Regions from separate parts of the Priestia sp. D51 genome, predicted to be linked through region 1. Evidence: predicted binding sites of a transcription regulator. Region 1 holds the regulator's gene; each other region holds the start of a gene.
The links. The regulator Rex, encoded in region 1, represses fermentation and respiration genes when NADH is low (regulators of the CRP and FNR family bind a similar motif). The targets are predictions, from matches to a motif close to TTGTGAAATATTTCACAA.

Region 1 (8,135 bases):
ATATTAAAACAAAGTGGGTTTTTTTTGCAAGTATTAAACAAAAAAAATTTAAAATTTACGACAACTACATATAATAGTCTTAGATTTCGACGATTTTGAGAAATAAAGCATTCTTTTCTCTGTTCAATAATATGTATGTTACAATACGAGCAAGAAGAAATTACTAACTTTACAGTACTTCTTCGACATATATACATAAAAACCTTTTAAAGGAGTATAGAAGATTGGAAAAACGTTATTGGTATGTTATCCTCACTTACATCCTTATGCAGTTTTCAGGAGTTGTTGGTATACCGCTGTTAAAATTAACAGGAATGTTTGATGACTATCCAGTTCGAACAGCGAATGTCATGCTTTTGACTTATTGGACTATCATTAGCTTTATCCTTGGTTTACTTATTGTCTTACTGCTGCTGCGCCGTGACATGTCCATGCGTATAGAACATGCTGGAAAAACGATTGCTGTTGTCTGGTCAGTCCTTGGGGTGTTTCTCGCTATGGCTGGTCAAGCTGTAGCAGGTATGATTGAGCACGCTCTTGGCATTACCCAAGTATCTGAAAACACACAAAATATTGTTAATCTTGTTAAAGCAACGCCGTTCCTTATTGTCGTTACGTCTGTTATTGGACCAATACTAGAAGAGATTATTTTCCGAAAGATTATTTTTGGTTCTCTTCACAAACGATACAATTTCTTTATCTCTGCATTTATTAGTTCCCTTATTTTCGCTGCGGTACACTGGGATTTTAAACATTTACTTGTGTATACAGCTATGGGATTTGTATTTGCATTCCTTTATGCAAGGACGAGACTAATTGTTGTACCTATTATTGCTCATGTTTTGATGAATACAATCGTTATTTTATCTCAAACTATTTTTGCAGATAAAATTATAGAAATGCAAAAACAAGCAGAACAAATGCAGTTCATTTTTGGAGGCATGTTTTTATGAAGAATATCCCTTTAACACGAGGGTTTATTTATATTATTATGGGGATTTTATTCACCTACTTGGCAATTCAAAATGCCCAGGAAACCGTCTGGAATTTCCCCACAATCTTATTTGCACTCGTAGCCGCATTCGATTTCAGGTTTGCGGTTCGCATCTTTATCTTGCACTACAAAATTAAAAAATTGCAGCAGCAATATAAAAATCAAGATGATTCATCCAAATAAAAAAACCACTGTTTCAGTGGTTTTTTTTACATACTAACATCTTCTCTTTCTTGCTCTGCCCTTGCCTTTAACACTTTGCGATACGAAATGCGGGAAATAATGATGCTGATTTCATACAAAATTAAGAGCGGCACTGTCACCATCATGTGCGAGAGCAATTCCGGTGGTGTAATAAGTGCGGCAATAACTAGCAGTACGAAATAGGCATATTTTCGAATTTGAGATAAAAACATAGGCGTTATAATTCCTAAACGCGTCAAAAACATAACGACGACAGGAAGCTGAAACAACAAGCCAAAAGGCAGTGTGAGCTGCATTAAAAAAGAAAAGTATTCATTAATGCCAATCACTTGGTTTACATTCAGCTCATCAGAAACGCGCGTCATAAAATCAACGACAAATGGAAACAACACAAAATAAGAAAAAGAGACACCGCCGATAAAGAGAAAAATGGAAACAGGAATATATCCAAGCGTTACCTTACGCTCTTTTTCATATAAACCAGGACTAATAAATGCCCAAAGTTGATACAGTGCAACAGGAGCTGCAAGTACACAGCCGATAATAACAGCAAATTGCATATAAATCTTAACTGGATCTGTTAACCGAAATGCATTCATCGTTAAATTCTTTGCCTCATCAGCATGCTGTAAATAGACAATAACCTTATCCGCTATAAAAAAGCCGCCAATTGTGGCAATCACAAAGAAAAATAAAACAATTAAAATGCGTTTTCGCAGCTCTCCTATATGATCATATATTGACATTTCTTGTTCGGTCATACTATGATCACCCTTTTACTCTTTGTCATCTACTTGACGCTGTTTATCTTTTTCACGATCTTCTGATGCACCGCTAGCGGCATGCTTAAACTCTCTAAGCGTTTGGCCCACTGATCTTCCTAGCTCCGGTAACCGTTTCGGTCCAAAAATAAGCAGTGCTACAATCGCAATAATAATCCAACTGCCTGCTCCAATCCCCATATTCCCACTCTCCTTATTAATTTAGACTTAAGGAAATCGTAACACAGTCCGCCTTATTCAACAGGATAATTTTTCAAAAAGTAGACGAGCGACTGTAATTCTACAGCAAGATCAATATGATGGAGTCGAATCTCATCCGGTACGTTTAAGCGTGCAGGAGTAAAGTTTAAAATTCCTTTAATTCCGCAACTCACTAAACGATCAGTAATTTGCTGAGCAACAGTGGCAGGAACGGTTAAAATCGCTACTGAGATGTCATCACTCATATAATCTTCCAATTGGTCAAGATGATAGACCGGCACGTCGCCTACTTTCGTACCTACTTTATCTTCTATCACATCAAAAGCGCACTCAATTTTGGTGTTATTATTTTTAATAAAATTATAATTTAAAAAGGCCGTTCCTAGATTCCCTACGCCAATCAGTGCTACTTTCGTTACTTCATCTTGGTCTAACGTTTTACGGAAAAATGTAAGTAAATAATTCACATTGTAGCCGTATCCCTTTTTTCCTAATGCACCAAAGTAAGAAAAGTCCCGACGAATAGTAGCAGAATCCACTTTCACTGCCTCACTTAACTCCGCTGACGACACACGCTGTTTACCAGAAGCATGCAAATTTTTCAAAAAACGATAATAAAGCGGCAATCGCTTAGCCGTTGCTTGTGGTATTTTTAATTGTTCAGTGTTCACGTTGTACCCCCTCAGTTCATGTATGTCATTACTAACATTTTCAAGTCATATTGCATTACCTTTCACAAAGCATCAACCGCTTTGAGGTAGCGCTTCCAATTCTCTCTCTTTTCTCTTGCTTTATATATACTCCGCTTCACACCTCGACGGCTTTTGTCTATTCAGCACTCCTTAAAGTCGGTATGTAGAACGAAGCAATTAGCCCTTCAAAGGATCGGTTTGTTAGTCATGACGGATTTTTTCACATCCATCATAGATAAGTTCAGAGATGCACTTATCTCTTATTTTAACATAGTATCCTGTATAAAATGTGCAGGTAAAATCATTTTATTTCATGAATCAAAACATTCGCTTCATCATTTGTCCTTGTCCCTCTACAAATTACAAACGCTTGTAGGAAGAACTTGTAGTTAAAAATATGTTAAAATACACTATGGATATACTACTAGAGGTGAAAAAATGATTATTCTACAATTGAACGGTATTACAAAATACTATGGGGCAGAACCCATTTTATCGAATATAAAGTTAGAAGTACAATCAAAAGACCGCATTGCCCTAGTGGGACGAAACGGTGCTGGTAAATCAACTTTATTAAAAATTATTGCTGAGCAGCTTTCCTATGACAGCGGAGAAATTATTAAACCTAAGGGTGTTTCCATTGATTATATGGGACAAGATACAGTTCTTGAGTCAACACTCTCCATATGGGAAGAAATGATGACTGTCTTTGCTCCATTAAAGAAGATGGAAAAAGAATTACGTACGCTTGAAACGAAGATGGGTGATCCAGACATTTTTAATGATTCAGTTCAATACGAAAAACTAACCAAAGAGTATGATCAGCTTCAAGTAACGTTTAAAGATTTAGGCGGCTATCAATATGAAGCGGATACACGATCTATTCTTCACGGTTTCCGTTTTTCAAACTTTGACTACAGCACCCCTATTTCCTCCTTAAGCGGTGGACAAAAAACGCGCCTGGCTCTTGCAAAACTGCTTTTAACAAAGCCTGATTTGCTTATTCTGGATGAGCCTACCAACCACTTAGATATTGAAACTTTAGCATGGCTGGAACAGTTTCTGCAAGGGTATGAAGGAGCTATTTTAATCGTTTCACATGATCGTTACTTCCTTGATAAAGTCGTAAATCAAGTGTATGAAGTCGTACAAAAAACAACGGTGAAGTACACGGGCAACTACTCTAAATACCTTGTACAAAAAGCAGAGCGATATGAAAAAGAGTTGCGTCAGTACGAAAAGCAGCAAGATGAAGTCGCAAAGCTGAATGATTTTATTCAGCGAAACATCGCCCGCGCATCGACTACAAAACGTGCGCAAAGCAGACGTAAACAGCTCGATCGAATGGAGTTAATAAATCGACCTAACGAAGGCGAAAAATCAGCTAGTTTTTCGTTTGAAATTGAACGTCAAAGCGGAAATGAAGTCTTAAATCTGGAAGATGTGTCTATCGGATATGATGAACACAACTATGTCGTCCAAGAGGCAAATCTTCGCATTAAAAAAGGGGAAAGCCTTGCGTTGGTTGGTCCTAATGGCGTGGGGAAATCAACTTTATTAAAAGGCATTGTGGATAAACTCAGCTTCAAGACTGGAACCATTTCCTTTGGCTCAAATGTAATGGTTGGTTATTACGACCAAGAGCAAGCCAATTTAACGTCTAATAAAACCGTTTTAAATGAACTTTGGGATGACTACCCAGCCAAACCTGAAAAAGAAATCCGTACAGCGCTTGGAAATTTTCTGTTTTCAGGTGATGATGTACTGAAAATCGTTTCCACGCTCAGCGGTGGTGAAAAAGCACGTTTGGCTCTTGCGAAGCTTATGCTTCAAAAAGCTAACTTCTTAATTTTGGATGAACCTACTAACCATCTTGATTTAGATAGCAAACAAGTACTCGAGAATGCGTTAATTGATTACCCAGGGACTCTATTATTTGTTTCACATGACCGTTATTTTATTAATCGTATTGCCAATAAAATAGCAGAGCTATCTCCTGAAGGAGTAGAAGAATTTCTTGGAGATTATGACTATTATGTAGAAAAGAAAGCAGAAATAGAGGAAATCAAAGAATTAGAAAATATAAAAGCAAACGAAGAACGTACGGTAAAAGTAGATAAACAGTCCTATAAACAAGATAAAGAACAAAAGAAATTGATGAGACAGCGAACGCGCCGCATTGAAGAAATTGAAACTGAAGTAAACAAATTAGAAGCCGCCCAAGCGGCGAATGAAGAACTTCTTTGTGACCCTGAAATTTATCAAAATCACGAAGAAGTATCAAGATTAAACGGTGAAAATGAAAAAATTTCTTCACAGTTATCCACATTAATGGAAGAGTGGGAAGAATTACAGCTGCTTCTAGAAGAGTAGCCTATATTTTTGCGTATCTATTCATCCTATTTACTTGTTCATGCGCTTAAGAGCAAGCTTTATCCACTCTGTGAATAAATAGTGGATATCTGTCTGATTTTCATAATTAAAACTTGTTGATAACAGGTCCGTGTACTGAGCGCACGGACTTTTCCACATAATTATCCACAGTCAATTCTAAATTTATTGAATATTGTTGATAAATCATTTTTATCCACAAAAAAAAGACGAATGAGAAATAAATCTCATTCGTCACTTACTCTTCCAAGTCCAAACCGGGGTTTGCATTTAATGACATATCTGAACGTTTTCCTTGAGCAAATCGTACGCTTGCTGCTGCTCCAATCATTGCGGCATTATCCGTACATAGAGATAGCGGCGGGATAATAAGCTCAATATTTGATAGGGGTTCAAATGCCTCTTCTAGCGCTGCTCTAAGCCCTTTATTAGCAGCAACTCCTCCTGCTAATAAAACTTGCTTAACGTTATATTCCTTTGCAGCTTTAATCGTTTTAGTTACTAACACATCAATGACACTCGCTTGAAAGCTAGCAGCAAGTGTTTGTGGAAGAATCTCTTCACCTTTTTGCTTCGCATTGTGGACAGTGTTAATAACTGCTGATTTTAATCCACTGAAACTAAAATCATAGGATCCTTCTTCTAGCCAAGCACGCGGCAAATCAATTAATGGCTCTCCTTCATGTGCAAGGCGGTCAATATGAGGTCCGCCTGGATATGGAAGGTTTAACGTGCGGGCTACTTTATCGTAGGCTTCTCCTGCTGCATCATCTCTTGTTTCACCGATTACTTTAAAATGACCGTGACTTTCCATGTATACAAGCTCCGTATGCCCGCCAGATACAACTAGCGATAAGAGCGGGAATTCTAGTTTTTTGATTAGCTGATTTGCATAAATATGTCCTGCAATATGATGAACACCAATTAATGGCTTTTGATGTGCAAATGCTAGCGCTTTGGCCGCATTTACGCCAATAAGAAGTGCTCCCACAAGCCCTGGTCCTTCCGTTACAGCTATTGCATCTATATCTGCAAACGTCAAGTTCGCTTGATTTAAAGTTTCTTCAACTACTACTGTAATTTGTTCTACATGATGACGAGATGCAATTTCCGGTACGACACCGCCAAATCGTTTATGGCTTTCTATTTGAGAGGCCACCACATTGGCTACAATTTCATGACCGTTTCGAATCACAGCTGCTGCTGTCTCATCACAGCTTGTTTCTAATGCTAAAATTAATTGATTTTCATTCATAAATTCACCCACATAACTAATGCATCCTCATTGTTATCAGAATAATAATTCTTACGAATACCTCCAGGTTTAAAACCTAGCTTTTGATACAATGATTGTGCAATATGATTAGATACCCTAACTTCTAATGTCATTGACGTAGCACCTAGTTTTCGAAGAACGTCCATCACGTTGCGCAGCAGCAATTCACCGAGTCCCTTGCCTCGGTAGTCTGGCAATAGCGCAATGTTGGTTACATGTGCTTCGTCAATAACAATCCACGTTCCGCAATAACCAATAATATTTTCCCCTTCTTCCATCACAATGTAAGTTGAAAATTGATTATTGGTTAACTCATTTTGAAATGCTTCTGCACTCCAAGGTGTCGTAAAAGACTTCTCTTCGATTTTCACTACTTGATCAATATCTTTAACTTCCATTAAACGAAACTTAATTGTTAGTTTCATGTTATACCTTCTTTTATCCTTTTTGCTGTGAAGCAAGCCAGTTGGCTTCTGCTTCAGCTAAACGAATGTAGTTCGGAACAAAAGTATGCACAGACTGCGGCTCTTTCTTCATTCCTAAGAAAGCCAATTCACTTGGTCTTGGGTTAAACTGCTGAACATGGGCAAATACAGCTTGTTCACTCAACACTTCTTTTAACGCCTCTTCATGTATGGAAAGATCATTGCCTATGAATAAAATAGGTTTGTTGTATGACTTTAAATGTTCCGCCCAGTCCTTATTAATAACAAGTCGATCACTTTCAACTTCTACAAGACCTCGTTCGTTATTCCATTCATATAGTCCTGTATAAAGCTGCTGACGGCGCGCATCAAATAACGGAGCAATATATCCATCAAAATAACGACCGTTTGCTGCTAGTGCCTCAAGGCTAGATACACCTATTAAAGGAATATTTAAAGTCCAAGCAAGTGTCTTGGCAATGGTAACACCAATGCGTACACCGGTATAGGACCCGGGACCGTGTGCCACTACAATACGGTCTAGCTCGCTTGGCGCAATATCACAATCTTTTAACAAAGATTCCACAGCGTTCATCACACGAACAGAGTGATTCTTTTTTAGATTCGTAATAATTTCTCCAATTACTTTGTTTTCTTCAACGACAGCAACACCCATGACAAAATTGGATGTATCAATGGCTAACATTTTCATCTTTTAAAAAGCTCCTTACATATTTCAACGTACCGACTGCCTATCGCTTTTACAAGGATTTTACGAGTCGTTTCGTTTTCATGGTAAATATTGATTTGAATATATTCATTAGGAAGCTGCTCTTCAATCAGGTGAGCCCACTCCACGACCGTCACGCCATCTCCTTCAAAATACTCATCGAACCCTAGGTCTTCAAATTCATCCCCTAGACGGTACACATCCATATGGTAAAGAGGAAGGCGACCGCTTTTGTATTCTTTAATGATAGTAAATGTCGGGCTATTCACATTGCGTTCAATTCCTAAGCCTTTAGCTAAACTTTTTGTGAATGTTGTCTTTCCAGCTCCCAAATCGCCTTCAAGCAGCAGCACGTCACCAGCTTCTAATAAAGTTGCTAGACGAGCAGCCAGCTGATTAGTTTCATCAGGAGACGTAGACATAAACGTAAATTCATTAAT
Region 2 (8,135 bases), on a different contig from region 1:
GATTTATATTTATATTATCACTTTTGGAATATGATTGTATCTCCATTCTCTCTAAAGTTTTTTTTGCAAATTGTATAAAATCACTAATATAATTTTTTATACCTTATGTATGAAAGCATATTTACATTGTTTAAAAGAAAAAAACCATTACAAAGCTTAGTGAAGAAAGCTTTTCTGACATCAAATTTAAGGAAAACATGTGCGAGTTTGTGACAGTTATTTGTTAATTACGCTCTACTACTTGACTATCGTATTCATCAAATCTATAGTCATAATTAGTAACTCAACAAAGGGAGTCAACGTATGAGAAATTTATTTAAAATAACAGCTATATTTACAACGATTGTTATGTTTATTTTAATGATTGCCGGCAGTCTGGTCACAACCACAGGGTCTGGATTAGGGTGCGGAAACGAGTGGCCACTATGTAACGGGCAGTTAATACCCGAATACGCAGTAGCAACAATGATTGAATATACGCATCGTTTGATTACCGCATTTGCAGGTCTTCTTGTTTTAGCATTTTCTATTTGGGCTTGGATTCGTTATCGCAGAAACCGTGAAGTGAAAATTTTAGCGATCATGAGTATTGCATTTATCGTTATCGAGTCGTTGCTCGGGGCTTCTGCCGTTATCTGGCCTCAATCAGCTGAGGCGCTAGCCCTGCATTTCGGTCTTTCGCTTATTGCGTTTACCGGTGTATTTTTACTTTCAATATTTGTTATTCAAAAGGACCGTTCGGATCATTTTATTAAAGGAGCCGTTACAGGCAAATTTAGATGGCTCGCATGGTTTACGCTTATATTTACCTACTGCGATATTTATTTAGGTGCATATGTGCGTCACAAAGGTGCAAGCTTAGCGTGTACAAGCTTTCCGGCTTGTTATGGCAACACTCTTATTCCAAAGCTATCAGGAACAACAGGCATTCACTTTGCTCACCGATTTGCTGCTCTTGTGCTGTTTGTTCTTATCATTTGGATTATGGTATCTGCTATCAAACAGTATAAAGAAACTCGCCGTGATATTTACTACGCGTCCATCATTGCAGTTGCTTTAACCTTTGCTCAAATATTTAGCGGTATCTTTGTTGTCATGTCTCGTTTAAATGTCTTTGCTACACTGTCTCACTCGGCATTTATTACAGCGTTATTCGCTACGCTTAGCTACATTTGTGTACAAACTTTAAAAGGTAAAAGACGATAAAACCAAAAAACACGTGCAGTTATGAACTGCACGTGTTTTTTGGTTTAAGCTAGTTCTATTCCGCCTGTAATTCCGTAAACTTGAGCTGTTACGTAGCTTGCATCCGTTGAAGCTAAAAATACGTATACATTTGCTAACTCTACCGGCTGACCAGCACGCTGCAAAGGTGTATCTTGTCCAAAGCCTGGAATAGCGTCGCTTGGCTGCCCTCCAGAAATTTGAAGCGGCGTCCAGATAGGTCCTGGAGCAACGGAGTTAACGCGAATACCTTTTGGAGCTAATTGCTTGGCTAGTCCGCGAGTGAATCCGTTAATGGCAAACTTTGTAGCTGCATAATCTAATAAATTAGGACTTGGGCTATAGCCTTGTACAGAACTTGTGGTAATAATAGAAGCACCTGCCGGTAAATAAGGCAGCGCTGCTTTTACGGTCCAATATAAAGAGAATACATTTACTTCAAAGGTTTTGCGCAGCTGATCCGTTTCTAAATCAGCAAGATCTTCTACTGCCTGCTGTTTACCTGCTACGAGCGCTAAAACGTCTAATCCATCTAATTCTTTATAAGCTTTTTCTACTAGCTCCTTGCAAAAAGATTCTTCGCCTACATCACCAGGTATAAGTACTGCTTTTCTGCCTTCTGCCTCAATAAGCTTTTTTACTTCTTCTGCATCAGTTTGCTCTTGTGGCAAGTAATTAAGCGCAACGTCCGCTCCTTCTCTTGCGTAAGCGATAGCTGCTGCTCGGCCAATACCTGAATCTCCACCTGTCACAAGAGCTTTTCTGCCTTTTAATTTACCTGCACCTATGTAACTGTTCTCCCCGCAGTCTGGGATGACGTTCATTTCTTTTTGTACACCAGGCGGTTCTTGATACTGCTTTGGATAGTCTTCATGGAAATATTGAGTTAATGGATTATTTAACTTTGACATATTCGTCACTCCTTTATAAATCAACCTTAACCAACTAAGGAAAAGTTTTCTATATACTTGTTCTTCCCCTCTTCTTCTTTCATAAACATGTTTGATGTGCTCTACTATCCTCACCTTTCTTTCTGCCATTCCCCTTCAATCAACAGCTGGATACACGAAAAATACATTCACCATCACAATAAAAAAATCCGAACGAGTCACGTTCTCTCTTGAGAACCTTGACTCCTTGTTCGGATCTTCTTTTAACTAAAATACGTTCCCCCCCTCTTTAAATAAATGAAATAGTGAGAGCTTTTTATTTTGCTGTGCACAACAAGTTTTATTTCTCGTCTGTGCCTGCTACTCTGTTAGTTCTACTTGTAAAGGCTTTGATTCCTCTTCAGCTTCTTTAGGGGTGCGAACGATTAACACATCACATTTGGCATAGCGCAAAATATGCTGAGATACACTTCCAATTAAGATACGCTCTACCGCGTTTAACCCGGTTGCACCGCATACAATTAAATCAACGTGCTTATCGGGAGCAATTTTTTTAGATATTTTTGTTTTAGGAGAACCGTGTTCAATTAAGGTTTCGACTTTCGTTACTCCAGCCTTAATGGCTAGGTTACTATAGTTGGTTAAAAGTTCTTCAGCAAATTTCTCTGCATCTTGAAAGCGTGTATCCGTATAAAATGCATAAGGTGATGGACTTAACGCCTGTATATCGATAACGTGACAAATTATCAAATGAGCGTTATTTTTTTTCGCACTGTTAACTGCTTTTTTGAATGCCCACTCCGCTTCTACAGAACCGTCTACTGCTACGAGGATGTTACGATAAGCCATATTCATCATAATCTCTCCTTTAACATTCGTTTATAAAGAACTTTCTTTGCTACACTTTTATTGTACTTCTTGCGCAAGCGAAAGTATGTGATTTTTATCACAAGTTATAGAAATTAATAAAAAATAGAGCCGTGTGGGGGCACGGCTCCATTTTTATTGAACTTGAGAGTTAAAAGTCATTATCCAAATAGATCCTGCTACAATCGTAATAACAAAAACGATTCCAAGTATTAAAGCCATCACATTATAACGAGGCTTTTCTCCGTCTTTAATATGCATAAAGAAAAACAATTGAACAAAAAATTGAAGCACGGCCATTCCTAGAATGCTAGCTAGTAATATATTTTTAGCAAGTACGTGGTTTAATACCAGTAGCAGAGGAATAATGGTTAAAATAATCGAGAAAACAAATCCGGTTGTATAAGCTTTTAACGACCCTTGGTTCTCCATCTACATCACCCCCATTAAATACACAACCGTATAAAGGAAGATCCAGACAGCATCAAGAAAATGCCAGTATAAGCTGATAATCGTCACTTTTCGTTTTGTTATAGAGGTAATTCCGTATCGTTTTAACTGGATTGTAATTGAAATCATCCAAATGATTCCGACCGAAACGTGCAGCCCGTGTGTACTAACCAGCGTGTAGAAAGCCGTAAAAAATGCGCTCGTAGAAATGGTTGCTCCTTCGTGAACCATTGTTTGAAATTCATGAATTTCAAGTCCAACAAAGCATACACCTAAAAGCAGAGTTACAATTAGCCAGCCAATTAAAGGCTTTATTTTTCCTTTGTGCATGCTTAACACGGCCAATCCGCTTGTAAAGCTGCTCGTTAATAAGATAAACGTTTCAGAAACAAATCCTGGGACTTCAAAAAATTCCTTTCCTGTAAGGCCTCCCGCAGTATGATTAACAAGAACGGCATATGTAGCAAATAATGCTCCAAATAAGATGCAGTCCGTTACGAGGAAAAGCCAAAAACCCATAACTTTGATTTCATCATCATGTTCATGGTGATGTTCTTCGTGATGCGCTGTCGCATATGCCATGTTACCCGACCCTCCCTACTGAATCTTCTGTATGTCGAATTTCATCCACGGGAATATAATAGTCCGAGTTGTATTGAAAAGAACGGGCTAGTAAACAAGCTCCTACTCCTGTCAAACCGAATATCGCTACCCATACCCAGTGGAACGTTAAGCCAAAACCAGCAATGAACCAGAAAACCGACATGATAAATGGAATACCTGAATTCTTAGGCATATGAATTGGAGAAAAAGCCGCTGTTTCCTTCGCTTTTTTCTTTTTTCTTTCTTCTTTTATCGTCCACCACGCATCTTGCCCGGTTACTGTTGGAATCACTGCAAAATTGTAGTGCGGCGGCGGTGAAGGAATGGACCATTCTAATGTACGGCCATTCCAAGGATCTCCTGTTACATCTCGTTCTCCGTACTTAATGCCATGAATAATCTGCCATGCTTGAAAGATAAACCCTATGCCCATAAAGAAGGCTCCCACTGTAGAGATAACGTTCAGCGGTCCCCATCCCATGTCAAAATCGTACGTATAAATACGGCGTGTCATTCCCATAAATCCTAATGCATATTGAGGCATGAAGCATACGTAAAAACCAATATTCCACGTCCAAAACGCCCATTTACCAAGACGGTCATTTAACTTAAAGCCAAACATTTTTGGCCACCAATAGTACAAACCTGCAAAAAAGCCGAATACAACGCCTCCGATTAATACTTGGTGAAAGTGTGCAACTAAAAAATAGCTATTATGATACTGATAGTCTGCGGGAGCTGCTGAAAGCATAACACCGGTTGCTCCTCCTACAACAAAGCATGGGATAAAAGCAATTGTCCATAGCATTGGCTGAGTCATTTGAATACGGCCGCGGAACATCGTAAATAACCAGTTGAACACTTTAACACCCGTTGGAATTCCGATAGCCATCGTCGTAATAGCAAAAAACACATTTACATTAGCACCTGCACCCATCGTAAAGAAATGATGCACCCATGTGAAATACGATAGAACGCTAATAATCATCATTGAAAAAACCATAGATTTATAGCCAAATATCTTCTTTTGAGAAAACGTTGCAACAATTTCAGAAAAAATGCCGAATGCCGGAAGCACAACAATATACACTTCAGGATGTCCCCACATCCAAATTAAGTTAATGTACATCATCGGATTTCCACCGCCGGTCATGGTAAACAAGTGTCCGTCAAAGAAGCGGTCGACAAACAATAAAGCAAGCGTTACGGTTAATACAGGAAACGCGAAAATGATAATAATACAGCTTGCTAGAACAGACCACGTGAATAGCGGCATATGCATAAGTTTCATGCCAGGCGCACGCATTTTTAAAATGGTCATAATAAAATTAATTCCAGAAGCCAAGCTGCCAATACCTGATATTTGAATGCCCCAAATATAAAAATCTTGACCTGGTCCAGGACTGAACTGCATGCCAGAAAGCGGCGGATAACTCAACCACCCTGCATCTGGCGATCCTCCGATTACAAACGACAAATTGAAAAGCATGGCGCCAAAGAAAAATAGCCAAAAGCTTACCGCGTTTAAAAAAGGATAGGCGACATCTCTTGCTCCAATTTGAAGAGGTACAACAATATTAAAGAAAGCAAACATAAGCGGCATTGCCATAAATAGAATCATAATGGTTCCGTGCGTAGTAAAAATTTCGTTGTAATGATTAGAATCTAGAAAATGCCACTGAGGGAATGCTAGTTGCATACGCATCAATAATGCATCTACTCCGCCTCGAAACAGCATTAACAATGAAGAAAGCATATACATGATTCCAATTTTTTTATGATCCACCGTTGTGAGCCACTCACGCCATAGCCACTTCCACTTTTTAAGATACGTAAGAACAAAAATAATACCGGCTAGTGTTAACAATACGGCGACATCGGCTCCGTAAATCATTGGCTCCCCTGTCACAAAAAAATGAGATGAAAAATCTTTTAATTTGTCTAACAACTTAGTTTCCTCCTTCCTGGTGCTCGTGCTGTGTATGTGCTTGTTCATCAGAAGCCACATTCATTGTCTTCATGTCTTCATTTTTCATATGGTGATGCTGACTATAATATTGACCACCGTTTTTAATGACAGTTTCTTGGAACAAACCTTTAGGAATGGTAGAATACGATTTCTCTAAAGAAAGACCTTGTTTTGCAAGACTGTTATAATCAGCTTTTGTTAAAGCTGGTGATGTTTCTTTCACTTGCTTTACCCACTGATTAAATTCTTTTGTCGATGTAGATTTAACTTTAAAGTTCATATGGGCGAACCCTTCACCCGTAAAATTAGCACCCGAACCAAAATATTCTCCCTTGTGATTAGCTTGCAGCCAAAGCCCCATGGCCATTCCCGGCATTGTATATAATTGTCCTCCCAGCTGGGGTACCCAAAAGGAATTCATAGGTGCATCTGACGTTAGCACGAATTGAACGGGCACATTATTTGGAATTTCGACATAATTGACTGTCGCAATATCTTGATCCGGATATTGAAATAACCATTTCCAATCAAGAGACGTTACTTCAATCGTTAGCGGCTTTACATCTTTTTTCGGCGGATCTACTAATTCATAAGTCGTCTTGGCCGTAGCGAAACCTAAAATGCCAATAATAATAATAGGGATGCCCCACCAAATAAATTCAAGACGCTTGCTATCGTCCCAATCTGGTCGATACGGAGCCTTGTTTCCAGGCTTATCACGGTAGCGTAAAACGATATACACAAGCAGACCTAAAACAGGAATAACGACAATTGCGCATAAAATTATGGAAAAAATAATTAACTGGTATTCTTTTTGAGCTACCGCCCCCTGTGGATTTAAAATCAAATAACGACTATCACAGCCTGCTAAAAAAATTGTGATGAATACGGAGAGAATGATTAACTTGCTAATATGCATTGATTTTTGCTTTCTCACCTAAGTTCAGGCTCCCTTCCTCTAAATCCTCTGTACATAATAATGGTATATAAACGTTCATATTAGAGATGCATCTCAACAGATCAAAAGGTTAAAAACCTCCTAACATATTGAAGTTTGTCATGACATATTGCTTACTCCTAAAAAATTATCATGTTGTATGTTTAAAAGGTGTGATATTTCTCACACTTGAAGCGATTTTTATCTATTTTGAATACCTTTACCATAATTTCGTCACATATTTGGGTAAATGTGGGGGATAAAAGGTGCCTTGTGACTAGCCTAATAAAAGCAAAAAACTCTTCCAGATTTTATTAACTGGAAGAGTTTTTTCATAAGTACTAGATGAAGTATTGAGCTTTAACATTTACTGATTTGCTTATTTGACCTGCTGAAACATCCATTCAATCAGTTTCTGGTTTTGATACGCAGGAACCCATGAAGCATGATCATACTTTAATTCTTTAGGATATCCCGTATATAGCGGATGTCCTCCAGCTTTTTTTATAGCACTTATTATATTCCTTGAATAGGTAACAGGAATGACAGAATCGTCTTCAGCATGAAAAGCCCATATTGGTTTGTTGATAAGAAAGTGCGCCTTAGCTGGATCGGCTCCTCCCGCTATCGGAACCATCGCAGCAAACAAATTAGGGTGTTCTATATTTAAGTTAAATGTGCCAAATCCTCCCTGAGATAGTCCTGTAGAATAAAGGCGATTACTATCTATATTGTAGGATTTTCTTACACTTTGTAGAATTTCATAAGCCGTTTTTAAATCTTCTGATGTTTCGAATACTTTTGCTAAATCGACTTGATTGTTATCATCTCTTGTAACGGTGAAGCCTCCGCTTGGTACATTACGAGCTTGGGGAGTTAAAACAAAAGCAGGATGCTTTCGTTGATTTTCTGGTGAAGCCCAAATGATGGCTCCGTCGTTGCCAAGAAGCTGTTTTGTATTATCATTTCCTCGTTCACCACCTCCGTGTAAAAATAGCACCAGAGGATATGATTTTGTAGAATCATAGTCTTTAGGCACATAAAGTCGGTAGGGCATTGTTTTATAAGTGAATGATAAAAATAGAGTAGCTATAGATTCTCTGCTTTCAAATGAATAAGTAAATATAGCTATATCACTATGATTTTTCTGATTTTTATTTTTCGCGTTTCCTTTTATGGAAATTGCTTTAAGCAC
Region 3 (8,135 bases), on a different contig from region 1:
CATCGTACATCCCCTACTTCTTGGATATATTCATGAATTAACTTCTCTTGATCTTGTTCAGAAAGTTCTTTTTCAATAACTTTCGACGCAATTAAAACAGATAATGAAGCAACTTGCTCACGTAACGCAGCAACTGCTTGATCTTTTTGCTGTTCGATTTCTTGTTTTGCTGCAGCTTTTAGACGCTCAGACTCTTCGCGTGCTGCTGCAATGATTTCTTCTTTTTTATCTTCTGCAGACTTTCTAGCGTTTTCCATCATTACTTGCACTTCTTGACGAGATTGCTTTAAGATTTCACACTGCTCTTCAACAAGCTTCTTCGCTTCCTCATTTTGCTTTTCTGCTTCATCAATCTCACCGGCAATATGCTCTTCACGTTTTTTCATGATTCCCATTACAGGACCAAACGCGAATTTTTGAAGTAACGCAAGTAGGATAAGGAACATCACTAATTGGAAAAGAATATCTCCACCATTAATGCCTGCTGCTCCTAACACAAACATGTTCGACACGGCCATGTTCACTCCCTTCAGAGACTCCACATATATAATTTACTTCTTAAAGACATAAAGTAATGGCGAAGGTTCTTTTGAATGATCTTCGCCACATGTAACACATTATTATTTACCTTGTACCATGAATGCAATAACTACGGCGATAATTGGAAGCGCCTCAACTAAGGCAACCCCAACGAACATCATTGAAGTTAATGTACCACGTGCTTCTGGTTGGCGAGCTGTGCCTTCAATCGTCTTAGAAACGATAAGACCGTTACCAATACCAGCACCTAGTGCCGCTAAACCAATCGCAATTGCAGATGCTATTAAACCCATTTTATAAAGTCCTCCCTTAATATATATGATTTTGTTTAACTAAGTTTTGTTTTGTCCAAATTGGGTATTACTTGAACAAAGCTTTATAAATTAATGGTCGCTACTCACTTTGTGAGATAAATAAACCATCGTTAACATTGTGAAAATGAAGGCCTGAATTGCGCCTACAAAAATACTGAATCCTTGCCATAAAAGCATTGGGATAGCAGCTCCAATTGTACCTAGGAAGCCTGTTGTTGCTAAACCAGCTAGCAAGCTTAACAAAATTTCCCCAGCATAAATATTACCGTAAAGACGAAGGCCAAGCGTTAACGTATTGGCAAACTCCTCGATAATCTTAAGCGGGAATAAAAATGCCATTGGCTTGAAGTAATCTTTCGTGTATGCAGAGAAACCTCGCATTTTAATACCATAATAATGTGATAGTACAACTACCATAACGGCTAACGTCAGCGTAATTGCTGGATCAGCGGTTGGCGATTTCCACCATAAGTTATGGTCAATCACGATGGCGAATGGAAGACCCAACATATTTGACACAAAAATGTACATAAGTAAAGTTACACCTAGCGTCAAAAAGCGGCCACCTGTTTTCCAATCCATATTGCTATTAACGAGTCCTTTAACAAAATCTAAGACCCATTCAATAAAGTTTTGTGCACCGCTTGGCTTCATAGCAAGAGTACGAGTACATAAAACTGCAATTAAGAATACAATAACAGAAGCTACGGTAACCATAAGCAAGTTACTTTGACTAAAAGTAAGGCCTAGAAACTCTATAGTTGGTGATTCATGACCCAACTGTGTTCACCTCTCTTTCTATCTTCTACGCATATTTTGAACAACTAAATCTATGATAATGACAACATAATACGTCATTAATCCCACAACTACACTAATAATATGAAAGGTTTTTGGATAAGAGATGGTAATCACAACTGCGAGAGCAGCTGTTGCAAATCTTACAACAGTCCCAATTGAACGGGGCTTTTTCCCCTCATCCAACGCCTGTCCAAACTGCTCAAACTTTCTTACTAAGTTCCACAAATTATACAAACTCAGGGCGGTTCCTAAAATTAAACCTGCAAAAACAGCCTTATAACTTGTAAATCCCCAGCCGAGAACGTATAATGCTAACAAATACAATATGTATGAACGAAGTCTTGGAAAAACGTGCTGCAAATCCTGCATGAATTATTAATCTCCTGAAAAAAAATGGTGGACTGTCCGCAGCATCATAAAAACACCTGCTGCTAGCCCTGAAAGAAGGCCTAAAATCAAAAATAGTGGTTCGGTGTCAAGCCATTGATCAGCCCATCTTCCAGAGAATAAGCCAATTAAGACTGAACCTGCTAACTGTGATAGAATGATTGACACTAATGCCATCGCTTGCAAAGGATGACGGTTGCGATCTTTCATAAGCTCATACCCCTTTTGCAAAATTTTCTTTTTTCCGAATTCTCTATCGTTTTCATAGCTCAATATATGATAGAAAGGCAAAAAAAATTGCTAAAAAAGGTAAAAACAGCTAATAAAATACGCAGAAATATCAACGGTTTTCACAGGTTGAAAACCTTATCATTTATATTCCCTGTAAGCATACAATAGCGTATATTTAATGTCAATGTGTTTAAGCTAAAAACTTCACAATCTCTTCTTATTGTTCACATTTCTGCCACACATAAAACCTCTTCAAATGAAAACATTTAAAGAGGTTCATTCAATCGTTATTGTACTGTGTACAACCTGCTCTTGTCTATGCTTTTTCACAAATGCAAATATTTGGTACACTCCTGGTACAAGCGATTCGTCAATCGTTATTTTTCGTTTTCTCATGCCTCTTTCTACATCCACGTCAACATCTAAATACGATACAAACTGTAAAGACTGCTTATCAAAAAGAGCGACGCCTAACTGATCTGCTCCTTCAGGCAAAAACAGTTCATAGCTATACGTATTTTTCTCTTCTTCCGCTGCTACTTGCAATCCCATGACACGAGGATAATCTGGAATGCTAATCATGTACATATAGGGAAGCGAAAATGTTTCACGTGAATCATTTATTTCCAAATATCCGTCATATATACCTTTATTTTTAAAACGGGGCTGCACCGATAAAGTGACAGCTATCTCTTTTGTCTGACGGGGTGGCACCGTGACGGGTAATGGAACATCCCAGTTCACTCCTTCATCCTTTTTTGGAACGTTTAAGCGATACGTTTTTGCTTTATCAGACTGGTTATCAATTTTAAAAGATAAAACTTTCTTTGATGGACGCGTAAAAATACCAAAAGATAAAGAAGATGGATAAAACAAAGATTCTGCTGTGACGGCTTTTGCTATTTGAATTCTTCCCGCTCCTTGTTCATATACGCGATACGTTTGACCGTTTAGCTGCTGCATTATTTTACTGGTGTTCATCAATGAAGCTTTGACTTGTTCAGGAGACCAGTTCGGGTGAGCTTGTAAAATCAGCGCACACGCTCCAGCTACATGGGGCGCAGCCATACTTGTGCCATGCATGCGTTCATATCCTCCAGGAACTGTACTATTAATGAAGTAACCTGGTGCGACGACGTCTGGTTTGATTCCCCAAGTAGTCGTTACAGGCCCTCTTGAACTGAAAGATGTGAGCAAGTCTTGCACCACTTGCTGCCCAGTGCGTAAGTACGGTTGTTGAGACTGAATGTGTTGGCTAATGGTGTCACCGCTTTTTTTACTTACCCATATCACGGGAATATTTACTGACTCTTTTAGTTTACTGACTATGCTTTTTTCTGTCGGGCTATATAAAATAACCGCTTTTGCTCCCGCCTGTTCAGCTTGTTTAATCTTTTTTTGAACCGCATTTCCTTCTGCTTTTAGCAAAATGACGTTACCCGACGCATGCTTTTGCTCTTTGGAATCTTCTTCATTTATTACACGCAGCGTTTGATTAAACGTCCATGGATGAGACCCTTCTACTGGCGCCATCATAATTTTTTCTTTGTTAAATCCAATTGTTAGAAATTGAACTGTTGTCGGAGAAACAGAAGCGCCAACGGAAATAGCTTTTCCCGCTGTACCCGGAGAGCCCACCGTCCATAAACCTGGACCTGAATTGCCGCTAGATGTAACCGTTACAATTCCTTTTTCAACAGCTCGATCTAACGCTAAGCTTGTTGGTAAATCAGGGCCATTCACATCATTTCCTAATGATAAATTAATAATATCTACATCATCTTGAATTGCTTTTTCAATAGCTAGAATAACACTTTCAGACGTTCCAGCTCCTCCAGGTCCAAGAGCTCGGTATGCATAGATTTCCGCTTGGGGTGCTACGCCTGTAATATTCCCATTCGCTGCAATAATACCAGCTACATGAGTACCGTGCAGAGTCGGTTCTCCTTGCTCACGAGTGGTTTCCATCGGCTCATAATCTTCATCTATTACATCGTAACCCCCTCTGTAGGTTTGTTTTAAATCAGGATGAGAATAATCAACCCCCGTATCGATAACGCCTACTTTGATCCCTTTTCCTGTTAAGCGCTGATTGTGAGTATCAAACAAGCCTCTTACCTGTTCTGAGCCAATGAACGTTACGCTATTTTCTTCTGTAACCTGATAGTTTTTAATAGAATGTGAACTAATAATAGATGGATTCTGAGATAGTTTTTCCAAATCAGAGATGGAGCCGTTTAATGAAAGTCCTGTAAACACCGTGTGAAATTCGCTCTTAATCTTTATATTAGGATAATTTTTTTGTAGCTGACTTTTAAATTTCGTGAATTTTTCTTTTTTAATCATCACAATGATTGATTTTTCCTGATGATTCATTTCTTGTTTTATAGAAGGAAATGTCGGATTGAGCGACATTTGCCCTCCCCCACTCCCCAATATAAAGCTAATCATTAACCATTTAATCCACATAAAAAAACACCTCTCACACTATCGTGTCTCAAAGAGACGCTTTTCATGTGAAAGGTGTTTAGAAATCTTACGAAAGCGGATTAAAAGCTTCCGGTCTGTTTTCACGGCGGTTGAAATAGTAGCTAATAGCATCACAAATGCGTTTAGAAGCTAAGCCGTCTCCGTAAGGATTCGATGCTTGTGACATTTGCTTATATACGCCTTCATCTATTAACAGCTCTTTTGCTAGCGTATAAATCGTTTCTTCTTCCGTGCCTGCTAGTTTGAGCGTTCCTGCTTCAATTCCTTCCGGGCGCTCTGTTGTATCGCGAAGTACCAATACAGGTACGCCTAATGAAGGAGCTTCTTCTTGAACACCGCCCGAATCTGTCAAAATAATATGAGCGCGCTCAGCGAAGTTATGGAAGTCAATTACATCTAACGGTTCAATTAAATGAATGCGCGGGTCATTTCCTAAGATATCGTTTGCTGTTTCTCTAACTACTGGATTCAAATGAACAGGATACACAACTTGCACATCTTCATGTTCATCTACAATACGCTTAACAGCACGGAACATATTTTTCATTGGTTCGCCTAAATTTTCGCGGCGATGTGCCGTTAACAAAATAAGACGATCATCTCCCAATTTCGTTAACACTTCATGCTCATATGTCTCTTTTACTGTTGTTTTTAACGCATCGATAGCTGTATTTCCAGTCACAAAGATTCGCTCTTCTTTTTTGTTCTCTGCTTGCAAATTAGCTGCAGACTTATCTGTTGGAGCAAAGTGCAAATCAGCGAGAACACCTGTAAGCTGACGGTTCATTTCTTCCGGGTATGGAGAATATTTATTCCATGTGCGCAAACCTGCTTCAACATGCCCGACCTGAATCTGATTATAAAAAGCTGCTAGCCCAGCAATAAACGTCGTAGTTGTATCACCGTGTACAAGTACCATGTCCGGCTTTACTTTTTTCATTACGTCGTCCAAGCCTTGTAATCCTCTGGTCGTTACGTCCATAAGGGTTTGGCGATCCTTCATAATGTTCAGGTCATAGTCAGGCTGAATGTCAAAGATGCTCAATACTTGGTCTAACATTTCACGGTGCTGAGCCGTTACTGTAACAATTGCTTCGAACTCTTCTGGTCGCTTTTTAAGCTCTAATACTAGAGGAGCCATTTTAATTGCTTCTGGTCTTGTCCCGAATATCGTCATTACTTTAATTGGCTGCTTCATGTTCATCACCCAAATCTACAAATTATTTTGTACCGAATAAACGATCCCCTGCATCACCTAAACCTGGAACAATATATCCATGGTCATTTAATTTTTCATCTAATGCTGCAATGTAAATATCTACGTCAGGGTGTGCTTCTTTTACAATTTCCACGCCTTCAGGAGCAGCAATTAAACACATAAATTTAATGTTTTTAGCGCCTCTTTTTTTCAGAGAGTTGATTGCTTCTACAGCTGACCCTCCTGTTGCAAGCATAGGATCTACTACAATAAAGTCACGCTCTTCTACATCATTAGGTAGCTTTACATAATATTCAACAGGCTGTAATGTTTCTGGATCACGATATAAGCCAACGTGTCCAACTTTAGCAGCTGGCATTAGTTTTAAAAATCCATCTACCATGCCGATACCAGCACGAAGAATTGGAACGATACCAAGCTTTTTCCCTGCAATAACTTTTGACTTTGTTTTGCAAACCGGTGTTTCAATTTCAACATCTTCTAGCGGTAAATCACGTGTTGCTTCAAAAGCCATTAAGCTTGCCACTTCATCAACTAATTCACGAAACTCTTTCGTTCCCGTTTTTACATCGCGTATGTAAGTTAATTTGTGTTGAATAAGCGGGTGATCAAATACGTATACTTTGCCCATTGATATCTCTCCTTATATATAAAGATGTACACATTAAAATACCATTCAACGAATTGAATGGTACGTACTAGTAAAAACATATCTCTTGCTAATTAAATTTATACATTGCATTCATTTTACAGAAAAAAGTTTTTGAGTTCAAGCATTATTCAAAAAATGATTGGATTGCTACCACTTTCTCCATAAAAAAACAGGCACAAAGGCCTGTCTCTCTTAAAGTGATTTATACATTCCAAACTTGCTTGTTAAAGCTTCAACGCGTGTTTTAGCTTCAGCTAACTTTTCTTCATCTTCAATATTTTTAAGCGTTAATCCGATGATAGAAGCAATTTCATCCATCTCTTCTAAGCCAAATCCGCGAGTTGTAACCGCAGCTGTACCAATACGGATACCGCTTGTTACAAATGGGCTTTGCTCATCATAAGGAATTGTATTTTTGTTTGTTGTAATACCTACATCATCAAGCGCTTTTTCAGCTACTTTACCTGTCAAATTCATTGAGCTTACGTCGATTAACACAAGGTGATTGTCTGTTCCTTCAGATACAAGAGCAAATCCTTCTTTCTTTAATCCTTCTGCTAAACGATTAGCATTGTCGATGATATTTTGAGCATAGTGCTTAAACTCATCTTGTAATGCTTCACCAAATGCTACTGCTTTTGCAGCGATAACGTGCATCAATGGACCACCTTGAATACCAGGGAAGATCGACTTATCAATCTTTTTCGCAAATTCTTCTTTACATAAAATCATACCGCCGCGTGGCCCGCGTAGTGTTTTATGTGTTGTAGTTGTAACGAAATGAGCATGTGGCACAGGATTTTGATGAAGTCCTGCAGCTACTAGACCAGCAATATGAGCCATGTCTACCATTAAATAAGCGCCTACTTCATCAGCGATTTCACGGAAACGCTTGAAGTCGATTGCGCGTGGATATGCGCTTGCACCAGCCACAATTAATTTTGGTTTGTGTGTACGAGCTTTTTCTAATACGTCATCGTAGTTAATGCGATGTGTTTCGCGATCTACACCATATTCGATGAAATTGTACTGAACACCACTAAAGTTAACAGGACTTCCGTGCGTTAAGTGACCGCCGTGCGATAAATTCATACCAAGTACTGTGTCTCCAGCCTCTAAAACAGTGAAGTATACAGCCATGTTTGCTTGTGCACCTGAGTGAGGTTGAACGTTCACGTGCTCTGCTCCGAAAATTTCTTTTGCACGATCACGAGCTAAGTCTTCTACTACATCCACGTGTTCACAACCACCGTAGTAACGTTTAGCTGGATAGCCTTCAGCATATTTATTTGTTAAAACTGAACCTTGTGCTTCCATTACCGCTGTTGTTACAAAGTTTTCTGAAGCAATTAGCTCAATCTTAGTACGTTGTCTTTGTAATTCATCCTTGATCGCATTATAAACTGCTGGATCTTGTTGCATTAGTTGTTTCTCCATCAAAATCCTCTCCTCGTTTCGTATTCGCAATGTTCGTTATTTGTTAATTCAACTACATTGTAAC

Region 2: the regulator Rex is predicted to act here: its motif matches at 7,112-7,129, upstream of ACNHOZ_RS19350 (cytochrome c oxidase subunit II).
Region 3: the regulator Rex is predicted to act here: its motif matches at 2,466-2,483, upstream of ACNHOZ_RS20865 (AtpZ/AtpI family protein).

What each region holds. Positions count from the first base shown of each region.
Region 1 is NZ_JBLTIR010000021.1:10,432-18,566, forward strand. It holds gene ACNHOZ_RS28325 (CPBP family intramembrane glutamic endopeptidase) at 225-953, shown strand; gene ACNHOZ_RS28330 (YdiK family protein) at 950-1,177, shown strand; gene tatC (twin-arginine translocase subunit TatC) at 1,204-1,959, opposite strand; gene tatA (twin-arginine translocase TatA/TatE family subunit) at 1,975-2,160, opposite strand; gene ACNHOZ_RS28345 (redox-sensing transcriptional repressor Rex) at 2,214-2,852, opposite strand; gene ACNHOZ_RS28350 (ABC-F family ATP-binding cassette domain-containing protein) at 3,312-5,246, shown strand; gene tsaD (tRNA (adenosine(37)-N6)-threonylcarbamoyltransferase complex transferase subunit TsaD) at 5,503-6,519, opposite strand; gene rimI (ribosomal protein S18-alanine N-acetyltransferase) at 6,516-6,965, opposite strand; gene tsaB (tRNA (adenosine(37)-N6)-threonylcarbamoyltransferase complex dimerization subunit type 1 TsaB) at 6,979-7,677, opposite strand; gene tsaE (tRNA (adenosine(37)-N6)-threonylcarbamoyltransferase complex ATPase subunit type 1 TsaE) at 7,674-8,135, opposite strand, start outside.
Region 2 is NZ_JBLTIR010000004.1:511,563-519,697, forward strand. It holds gene ACNHOZ_RS19320 (COX15/CtaA family protein) at 304-1,206, shown strand; gene ACNHOZ_RS19325 (SDR family oxidoreductase) at 1,251-2,135, opposite strand; gene ACNHOZ_RS19330 (universal stress protein) at 2,475-2,969, opposite strand; gene cyoD (cytochrome o ubiquinol oxidase subunit IV) at 3,117-3,413, opposite strand; gene cyoC (cytochrome o ubiquinol oxidase subunit III) at 3,414-4,013, opposite strand; gene qoxB (cytochrome aa3 quinol oxidase subunit I) at 4,015-5,982, opposite strand; gene ACNHOZ_RS19350 (cytochrome c oxidase subunit II) at 5,984-6,922, opposite strand; gene ACNHOZ_RS19355 (chitobiase/beta-hexosaminidase C-terminal domain-containing protein) at 7,320-8,135, opposite strand, start outside.
Region 3 is NZ_JBLTIR010000005.1:222,830-230,964, forward strand. It holds gene ACNHOZ_RS20840 (F0F1 ATP synthase subunit delta) at 1-3, opposite strand, end outside; gene ACNHOZ_RS20845 (F0F1 ATP synthase subunit B) at 1-518, opposite strand, end outside; gene atpE (F0F1 ATP synthase subunit C) at 621-833, opposite strand; gene atpB (F0F1 ATP synthase subunit A) at 924-1,634, opposite strand; gene ACNHOZ_RS20860 (ATP synthase subunit I) at 1,653-2,024, opposite strand; gene ACNHOZ_RS20865 (AtpZ/AtpI family protein) at 2,031-2,252, opposite strand; gene ACNHOZ_RS20870 (S8 family serine peptidase) at 2,550-4,742, opposite strand; gene wecB (non-hydrolyzing UDP-N-acetylglucosamine 2-epimerase) at 4,810-5,961, opposite strand; gene upp (uracil phosphoribosyltransferase) at 5,984-6,613, opposite strand; gene ACNHOZ_RS20885 (serine hydroxymethyltransferase) at 6,827-8,071, opposite strand.